Regions from separate parts of the Pantoea sp. X-Soil-YNGN-785 genome, predicted to be linked through region 1. Evidence: predicted binding sites of a transcription regulator. Region 1 holds the regulator's gene; the other holds the start of a gene.

Region 1 (4,997 bases):
TTTTACGTAAGCGTCTGATTAGCCAGCGGCCATGTTGCGGTCGCTGGTTCCACGCCAGCGATGAAATGGTGTACATCACGCTCAGGTGATCGAGAATGCGCCGCACATGCTGTTCCACCACCGTGATCGGTCCTTCACTGATGTTCTCCAGGTCATCCAGCAGATTCACCTGTGAGCTTTCACCATCATATTCCAGCCGCTGCTGACACCGCTGCAGCGCAATTTCGCAGGATTGCAGATAGCGTTGAGCCAGCGAGGCGGTCAGCATCGTGTGCTCGCGCGCCAGAATCGTTATCGCATTGATATGCTCGACGATAAACTGACTGTGGGTGACCCAGAGCCGCATATCACTCAGATAGCGGGAGTTGAATGCCGGTTCCTGCATCGCCTGATTCAGTGAGTTAAACAGCGCATTGTGTGCCTGATTCACTTTCACGCGCTGATAAGCCAGTTTCTCTGGCGACTGTTCATCGCCCAGCAAGAGCCGCAGCGCATCCTGATAGGTTTCCAGCGCGTCGTGGGCGTTTTGCCGCAGTAAGCCGCTCTGCCACTGCGGCCACAGCCACAGCATCCCGCCAAAGGCGATCAGACAGCCCATCAGCGTATCCATCAGTCGCGGCAGCAGAAACTGTGCGCCATTCAGTGACAGCAGTTGCAGCGAGTAAACCGCCGTGACCGTAAAACCAATCATCGACCAGCCATAGAACTGGCGGGTAAAGCGATAGCTGATAAAGGTGATCGCCAGCATGATCAGCAGTACCAGTGACTCCGGCACCGCCAGCCGCAGCGTGGCAGCCGCAATCACCAGTCCTGCAAAGGTGCCCAGCGCCCGGTGCTGGATACGGACGCGGGTAGCGCTGTAGCCGTTCTGGCTGACGAACATAATGGTCATCAGGATCCAGTAGGGCTTAGGGATGTTGAAGAACAGCGCCAGCGCACTGCCCAGCATCAGCATCACCGCAAAGCGACCCGCCGTGCGCAGCGCCGACGAGCGAAACGAGAGATAACTGCGCAGCGCCGGTAACAGCGGCAGGCGGCGCTGGCGGTCTGCCATCAGGTCGCGCTGGTAAAGCGGCTTCTGGGTGCGCAGCACGCGCGCAATGCGGTTGAAGTGATAAAGACAGAAGTTACCCACCGGATTATCGGGGTGCTGATGGGCGATTTTCTCCAGCGCGCCGAGCTGTTTATCCATCGCAAAGCGGTCGGGTAACTGGTGATAAAGGATGTTATCCGCCAGTACCCGCAGTCGGGCCGAGATGGTTTTGGCATTCCAGCGGATCACCGCTTCAGCATGGCTCTGCTCCACCAGCTTTTGCACCTCTTCCGGGCGGTGCAGGCTGACCGAGATATGCTCCTGCAGATCGAGTGCCACCTGAAAAGCGCGCGTCAGCCGCTTATGGCTGTGATCGCGGCTTGCCGACAGCATGTGCATCTGCTGATAACAGGTGTTGATCAGATCGACCACTTTCTGCTGGTGAGCCAGCAGCGGCGGCAGCGCTTTTTCGGGATCGGTCAGCTGCGTCAGAAGGGTATATTTGGCGTCGCAGTAGTTGGCCAGCTCGCGGTAGATCAGGCTCAGGCTCTCACGCATCGGCTGCTCTTTCCACAGCCAGAACCAGAACCAGTTAAATACCCCATACCAGAGCGTGCCGCCGATATAGAGCAGCGGAGTGACATAGATGGGCATGCGGCCAATCAGGCTGAGGGTAAAGATGGCGGCAATAAGGGTGCCGGGCAGCAGGCGACCATGCAGCGGGCTGATCTCACCGGTGACGCCAAGCAGCAAAGGCATAGCGAAGAGGATCAGCGGCAGTGGAATCGCATGCAGGGTGAGCCACTGGATCAGAAAACTGCCGAGGGCAAACAGGCTGCCGCCTACAATCAGACGTTTGAAGAAGCGTTTATGCGGAGTATCAAGACCGGCGATATTGCAGCAGGCGGGCACTAACGAGAACAGCAGACCTTTTTGCAGGTCGCCAGCCAGCCAGCCCAGCGCCACCGGCAGACAGAGCACCAGCGTTTGTCGCAAGGCGTAGTTAACTTCAGGATGGTAAATGATTCGACGCCACATCGGCCCAACACAAACAATAACGGCGTGATGTTGCCATCACGCCGTGGATGACAGGAATTAGCGGGTGCCGTAAACGACGATAGTTTTGCCGTGTGCGGAGATCAGGTTCTGATCTTCCAGCATCTTCAAAATACGGCCCACGGTTTCACGTGAACAACCCACAATCTGGCCAATTTCCTGACGAGTGATTTTAATTTGCATGCCGTCGGGATGCGTCATGGCATCTGGCTGCTTCGCCAGGTTAAGCAGAGTCTGTGCAATGCGTCCGGTGACATCGAGGAAAGCGAGATTACCCACTTTTTCAGACGTGACCTGCAGGCGACGCGCCATCTGCGAGGAGAGTCGCATCAGGATGTCGGGGTTAACCTGGATCAGCTGACGGAATTTCTTGTAAGAAATCTCCGCTACTTCGCACGCGCTTTTCGCACGTACCCAGGCGCTGCGCTCCTGACCTTCTTCGAACAGGCCAAGCTCACCAATAAAATCGCCCTGATTCAGGTAGGAAAGAATCATCTCTTTGCCTTCTTCATCTTTAATCAGAACCGCGACGGAACCTTTCACGATGTAGTAAAGCGTTTCTGCTTTTTCACCTTGGTGAATCAGCGTACTTTTGGATGGATACTTGTGAATATGGCAATGGGACAGGAACCATTCGAGTGTAGGGTCTGTTTGCGGTTTGCCGAGAACCATTCGCTATTATCCTCTGTTGTAATCGTGCCCAAAATACAGGGGGCAGTTTTCCCTGTCAGGCGGTGAAAGCTTCAAGCGTTTCCTTTTCAGGAAATTATTCGGGCCGCATCAGGCGCAGTGCGCATCATTCTTCCCGGCTTCGCCATCGGGTGACGAAAAATATTTTCAGCACTGTTTGTAGCACAGCTTTTGCCGACTGTCTTCTGTTGTCTCGCTTCAGCTACGGGCGGATTTCTCTGGATTGCTGTTTACCAGGTGAAAGCGTACTCTGGCGACAAAACAGCGTATTCCGGAGCAAAAATCATGCAGGCAAGAGTGAAATGGGTAGAAGGGCTGACATTCCTCGGAGAATCCTCATCCGGCCATCAGATACTGATGGATGGGAATTCGGGTGATAAAGCGCCCAGCCCAATGGAGATGGTGCTGATGGCGGCGGGCGGATGCAGCGCGATTGACGTGGTTTCAATTCTGCAAAAAGGCCGCAACGATGTGGCTGATTGTGAAGTAAAACTGACCTCAGAACGTCGTGAAGAGGCGCCGCGAATCTTTACGCACATCAACCTGCATTTTATCGTGAGTGGAAAAGCGCTCCAGGATAAAGCGGTCTCACGCGCCGTCGATCTTTCGGCGGAAAAATATTGCTCTGTGGCCATCATGCTGGGTAAAGGTGTGACGATTACGCATAGCTATGAGGTGGTTGAGCTGTAGTCATTGCAGACCTGCTAACTTCACTTCCAGTGTCTGCTGCAGGTTGCTTTAAGACTGTGCCTGCGCAGAGAACCGGGTCAGATCGGAAAGACGCAAAAACCGCCATCCATGGCATGCTCGGCCCGCGCAATTACGCACCTCATCCCTGAGGTGCGTCCGTAGCCGGGCCAACGCGTTGCGTTGTTCAAAAACGCTCCCGGCGTTTTTGTCCCTGGCGCGGGACGCTTTCCTCTTCTGACCCGGTTCCCTGCGTGTTGAGCTTATCTATTGCTGTCAGATTCTTTGTGCCCATGGTTTGTCTGTAGCGGTCTTACTGAAACCGGATGCGGTTGCCGGACGTGAAGCGAAGGGAGCATACGCCTGTAGCAAAGCATAGCGGGCCAGGGATGGCGGTTTTGCATCTTTGCGAAAGGCGTATGCTCCCTGAAGCCTGCTCAGCAGTAAGCCTTTATCCGCAGAAAAGCCGGTTTGACATTTTTGCGAAAGGCATCTGCTATCTGAGGGTTTTTTGCTGGCCTCTTACTCAATCCGTTTACCTTCCATCAGCCGCTTCACCAGCGGGCCCATGATCAACTCCATCGCCAGCCCCATTTTGCCGCCAGGCACCACCAGCGTATTTATGTGCGAAATAAACGAACCCTGCAGCATTGCCAGCAGGTACGGGAAGTCAATGTCCTCCAGCCCCTGAAAGTGAATCACGACAAAGCTCTCATCCAGTGACGGAATGGCGCGGGCTGCGAACGGGTTGGAGGTATCAATGGTTGGAACGCGCTGAAAGTTGATATGGGTGCGTGAAAACTGGGGCGTGATGTAGTTGATGTAATCTTCCATTGAGCGCACCACGGAATCCATCACTGCTTCACGTGAATGACCGCGCTCGCCGGTGTCGCGCACCAGCTTCTGAATCCACTCCAGGTTAACAATCGGTACCACACCCACCAGCAGATCGACCTGTTCCGCCACGTTGTGCTGCGCCGTCACCACACCGCCGTGCAGCCCTTCATAGAAGAGAATATCGGTGTTCTGCGGTAACGGCTGCCAGGGCGTAAAGGTGCCGGGCACCTGGTTCCACGGCACCGCCTCATCGTAGGTGTGCAGATATTTACGCGACTGCCCCTGCCCGCTGTGACCATACTCTTTAAAACTCTGCTCCAGCAGGCCAAAGTCATTGGCTTCCGGGCCGAAGTAGCTGACATGACGTCCCAGATCGCGCGCCTTACGAATCGCCATATCCATTTCCGGGCGGGTAAAGCGATGAAAGCTGTCACCTTCAAGCTCCGCCGCATGCAGGTCAAGCTGCTGAAAGATTTTGCGGAATGCCAGGCTGGTAGTGGTGGTTCCTGCGCCGCTGGAACCGGTCACCGCGATAATGGGATGACGTGCAGACATAGAAAAGCTCCCTGTGAGGTCGGACGATGAGCATTGTTATCATGAAAGGGTGCCGGGTGCATCAGCCACGAAATTCTTTGCGCGGCATGATATTGACCGATTCATGCAGTTCCGACCATACCAGCACCACTTCACCGGT
Region 2 (4,997 bases), 1.1 Mb from region 1:
GAATAAAACGATTCAGGGTGACGCCGCCATGACTGCGGCTGATCACGCCCTCTTTATCCAGCTTAATTAAATCACGTCGAATCGTGGCGGGTGAGGCGGAAATCGCACTGACCAGTTGCTCAACAGTCACCAGATTATGGCTTTTCAGGTAATCCATAATCTGGTCAAGACGGCTCTGTCCCTTCATATTTCCCTATGCGAGCTGCATCGCGAGTTTAATCGAGATCGCCATGCTGTCAGACTTCGCTTTACCTGTCCAGGCGATATCAAATGCCGTGCCGTGGTCAGCAGAGGTGCGGATAAACGGCAGGCCTGCGGTAATGTTCACGCCATCATAGAAGCCCAGCAGTTTAAGCGGGATGTGCCCCTGATCATGGTACATCGCCACCACCATGTCATAGCGTCCATCCTGGCACTGCAGAAACACCGTGTCCGGCGGGCAAGGCCCGGAGACATCAATCCCCTGCGCTTTCATCGCCTCAATCGCGGGGGCAACGGTGGTGATCTCCTCGTCGCCAAACAGCCCGTTCTCACCAGCGTGCGGATTAACACCCGCGACGGCGATACGCGGGGCGCTGTAGCCGACACGACGCAGGAAGGTATCCGCCAAACCAATCACGGTTTTAATGCGTGTCTGGTTGAGCGTGTCGAGGAACTTACGCAGCGCAATATGGGTTGTGACATGAATGACTTTCAGCTTATCGGTATAGAGCACCATAGCGTAATCTTTGGTGTCAGTCAGGTGCGCCAGCAGTTCGGTGTGCCCCGGATAGAGATGGCCCGCCGCATGCATCGCCTCTTTATTCAGCGGCGCGGTAGCAATGGCATGCACCTCACCGGCCAGCGCCAGTTCGGTGGCCCGCTTCACGCAGCGCCACGCCAGATCCCCGGCCTCTTTCTGTACCACGCCAGGTTTCAGCGCGTCCGGATCGGCCAGCGGCTCATCGATCACATTGATAATGCCGGGCGCAAACCGTGCATCCTGTACCCGATCCAGCACCCGCAGCTCGGCCTGCGGGGTGATGTTCATCGCCATAATGCGGCGCAGCGTACTGGCACAGCCAATCACCACGGCAGGAATGCCGTTCAGCTCACCTTCAGAGAGCGCTTTGATGATGATTTCCGGGCTGATGCCCGCCGGATCGCCCATGGTGATCGCAATAATTTTACTCACTCGACTTCTCCTCAATAAAACCAATGGCTGCTACCAGGGTATTTTCATCACCAAAGCCACCCGCTTTGGTCATCACCGGCAGAGTAAATTCACTGTTAAGCAGGACCCCGTGCGGCACACAGCCCGCCACCAGACCCTGAATTTTAAAGCCGCTGGCCCCCAGCGCCTGAGCAACGGCTATCGCCACGTCGCCACCCGACAGATAGAGCGCATGCGGCAGCTGTGCCCGGCACAGACTCAGGGTCATTTCGCCCAGCAGCTGACAGATCGCCTCACCCAGCTGCTGGCGCGTCACGCTGTGCTGCTGGCAGAGATCCTCGATCGCGTGTCGCTGGGATTCATGCTGGCAGGTACGGATCACCGTGTGGCGACCGGCACGCAGTGCGGCAGCCGCCTGTTCAATCCAGCTATCCCGGCCACACCAGGCGGGCTGCTGAAACAGCTGACGAATATCAACATCCACGATTTCCACTGCCTGCTGGTTAAGCAGCGTGGCGATCTGCTGCTCTGCCTGACGACTCATCGATCCCACCACCGCCAGCACAGGCCGCGAAGGACAAGAAGGACGAACTGAGAGCGCAGCACCCAGCGCATCGCTTAATCCGGCGGCCCCGACCAGCAGAGGCTTCTCTGCCAGCCGCGCCGCAGCGGTAATGAGTCGCGCCAGGTCGGCCTCCGTTTCGGCATCTACCACCACCACGCCCTGCGCAGCCGCCAGCACGGCATCCAGCCGATCGCTGCGCAGCGTGGCGAGATCGATCTCCATACCGTCGATCTGCATCTGATCGAGAATGCGGGCGCTGAGGATCGGGGTTTTGGGATCGCTGGCAAATTCGGTATCCGTCAGTAACCGCTGATTCACCCACACGCTGCCCTCACGTGTGGTGCGGCCCAGGCGCGGCACGGCCGGTGCCACCAGCGCCAGCCTTTTGCCGCTGGCGCGCAGTGCCGCCACCGTTTCAGCACCGACGTTGCCACGCAGCGTGGAGTCGATCTTTTTGAACAGCCAGCCCTGCTGAAACTGTGCCGCGTAATGCTGTACCACCTGCGTGACGCGCTCTGCCGCCTGACTGATGCTGACCGCCCGGCTGTCAGTACTGATTACCAGCACATCCGCCGCCTCGTCGGGCTGCGGCGCGGCGGTGCCGAACAGCACATGTACACGGGCATCGGCCTGTGCCAGTCCACTACCTGCATCGTTGGCACCGGTAAAGTCATCGGCGATGACCAGCACCGGGGTTTTCCATACTGATGAGCCCATCCTCACTCCTGTCAGGCTATTGCCGCTGCATTTGATTATAATCAATCATGATTGATTATATGTGAGCAAGTTCAAATTAATCGAAATCGATATGCCTTATAAAATTAGCCACAGAGAGTGACTGACATCGCATTGCGCTGAGCAAAATTAATCATCTGCTCAGTCATGACAGAAAAAAGGGTACGAAATGAACATTAACAGCACGGTGATTAGCGGTTATCAGGCGTTAAACGACATGCGCTATCTGCTGAGTGGCGTAACGACAGCGGTAGTGGTGACTGACCGGAACATTGAAGCGATTCCGGCGGTTCAGGCGCTGATGGGGCAACTCCGGGATCAGATTCCGCGTATCAGCGTGGTCAACAGCGTGCCGCCCGAGCCGAGCCAGCATGATGTGGCCGCTATTATAGAAACGCTCTCGCAGCGCCAGGCCGACATGGTGATTGGCATCGGCGGTGGCAGCGTACTGGATGTGGCGAAGCTGCTCTCGGTGCTGTGCATCGACGGAGCACCGTCGCTGGACGCCCTGCTGGCAGGCGAAAAACCGCAGCGTCGCACCCGTTCAATGCTCATCCCGACCACTGCTGGCACCGGTTCTGAAGCGACGCCGAATGCGATTCTGGCGATCCCGGAGAAAGAGACCAAAGTCGGCATTATTTCACCGGTGATGCTGCCCGATGTGGTAGCGCTGGTGCCGGAACTCACCACCAGCATGCCGCCGCACATCGCCTCGTCTACCGGCATTGATGCCCTGTGTCACCTGATTGAGTGCTTCACCGCCAACGTGGCTAACCCGGTCAGCGACAACTATGCGCTGATTGGGATGAAGAAGCTGTTCGCGAATCTCGAAACCACGCTGCACGAGCCGGAGAATCTGCAGGCACGGCTGGAGATGCTCTGGGCCTCTTATTATGGCGGCGCATCGATTGCCCATGCCGGGACGCATCTGGTGCATGCGATGTCCTATCCGCTTGGCGGCAAATATCACCTGCCACACGGCGTTGCCAACGCCATTCTGCTGGCCCCCTGCATGCGCTTTGTCCGTCCGGCCGCGGTGAGCAAATTCGCTCAGGCCTATGACCTGCTGCCCGACGCCGACGTCCGTTTAAGCGATGAAGAGAAATCACACGCGCTGGTCGACTACTTCACCGCGCTGGTTGCGCGGCTGCAGTTGCCTGCCAGCCTGGAAGCACTGGGCATCGGCCCGGATCACCTGCCTTATTTAGTGGAAGCGGCACTCGACGTGCAGCGCCTGATGAAAAACGTGCCCATGGCGGTCACCGCCGACGATGTGCGCGCCGTCTATCTGACGCTGTTCCCTTCCTGCCAGGCGTAATGAGGATTGTCATGAATAAGAAAATCAACGGCGTACTGACCGCCATCGTCACCACCTTCGATCGTGAAGGTGCCTTTGATCCGGTGAGACAGCGTGAGCAGGTCAGACGCCAGATCAACGCCGGAAACGGCATCTTCTGTGGCGGCACCAACGGCGAATTCTTTGTGCTGAACGAGCAGGAGAAGATCGCCGTCACCACCACCTGCGTCGATGAAGTCAACGGTCGGGCACCTGTGGTGGCGCACATCGGCGAGATTTCGACCCGTGAAACGATCCGGCTCGGCAAACAGATTGCCCGCCTGGGCGTGGATGCCGTCTCGGCGATCACGCCATGGTTTGTGCCGCTGAAACAGCAGGAGCTGATCGACCACTATCAGCGCGTAGCGGACGCGCTGACGGTGCCGCTGTTCCTCTACAACATTCCGGCGCGAACCGGCAATACCCTGCAGCCAGAGACTGTTCATACGTTGGCCGCGCACCCGAACATCATCGGTATTAAAGACTCCGCAGGCAGCTATGAAAGTCTGAGCGGATTTCTGCAGGCCACCGCCGACTGTGAGGGCTTTGATGTGCTGAACGGCCCTGACTCGCTGATTCATCAGGGATTTGTCGATGGCTGCTCCGCCTCCATTTCCGGGCTGGCAAACGTGGCACCGGAAGCGATTAATGCCATCTGGACGCGCTTCAGTGCCGGTGACATTGCCGGTTCGCATCAGGCACAGGAGAACGTCACCGGCCTGCGCACTGCGCTGTACAGCATCGGTTTCTCACCGGCCGCCGTGAAAAAAGCGGTCAGCCTGCAGGGCTTTGAGGTGGGTGAAAGCCGCTATGCGGTGCAGTTCAGCGCCGACGAGCAGCAGCAGATCCGTCAAATCGTGAACCACTACCTGCAATAACGTCCATCGCCTTTGTACCCTATCGGTCAGATGAGAACGAACCTGATGGTCGCCATCTGCCAGAACAATCGAGGTCATGATGAAAGCATTTTCAACTGAGAGCACCTTACTGATCGTCGGCATGGTGGTCGCCTATATCCTGTTCACAACCTGGTTGACCTGGCGGCTGCGCAGTAAAACCAGCGGCGACTTCATGGAAGGCTCCCGCGCCATGCCCGCCTTTATCGTCGGCATTATGCTGATGTCAGAGTATATCGGGGCAAAATCGACCATCGGCACGGCGCAGGCAGCCTTTGAGGATGGCTTCGCCGCCTCCTGGTCGGTGATTGG

The links. Region 1 encodes CRP, which controls carbon source genes, mostly activating them, when cyclic AMP is high. Its sites were predicted from a motif close to ATGTGANNNNNNTCACAT; they were not measured.
Region 2: a site for CRP is predicted at 2,495-2,512, ahead of AC6I8E_RS03375 (iron-containing alcohol dehydrogenase). Genes of this name have one in related genera too.

The regions. Positions count from the first base shown of each region.
Region 1 is NZ_AP035942.1:3,606,882-3,611,878, reverse strand. Features, by position in the region: gene AC6I8E_RS16870 (YccS/YhfK family putative transporter) at 1-2,071, opposite strand, end outside; gene crp (cAMP-activated global transcriptional regulator CRP) at 2,129-2,761, opposite strand; gene AC6I8E_RS16860 (OsmC family protein) at 3,065-3,469, shown strand; gene AC6I8E_RS16855 (phosphoribulokinase) at 3,989-4,858, opposite strand; gene AC6I8E_RS16850 (YheU family protein) at 4,920-4,997, opposite strand, start outside.
Region 2 is NZ_AP035942.1:767,019-772,015, reverse strand. Features, by position in the region: gene AC6I8E_RS03390 (DeoR/GlpR family DNA-binding transcription regulator) at 1-187, opposite strand, end outside; gene AC6I8E_RS03385 (D-threonate 4-phosphate dehydrogenase) at 194-1,174, opposite strand; gene dtnK (D-threonate kinase) at 1,167-2,435, opposite strand; gene AC6I8E_RS03375 (iron-containing alcohol dehydrogenase) at 2,623-3,771, shown strand; gene AC6I8E_RS03370 (dihydrodipicolinate synthase family protein) at 3,783-4,667, shown strand; gene AC6I8E_RS03365 (sodium:solute symporter family protein) at 4,747-4,997, shown strand, end outside.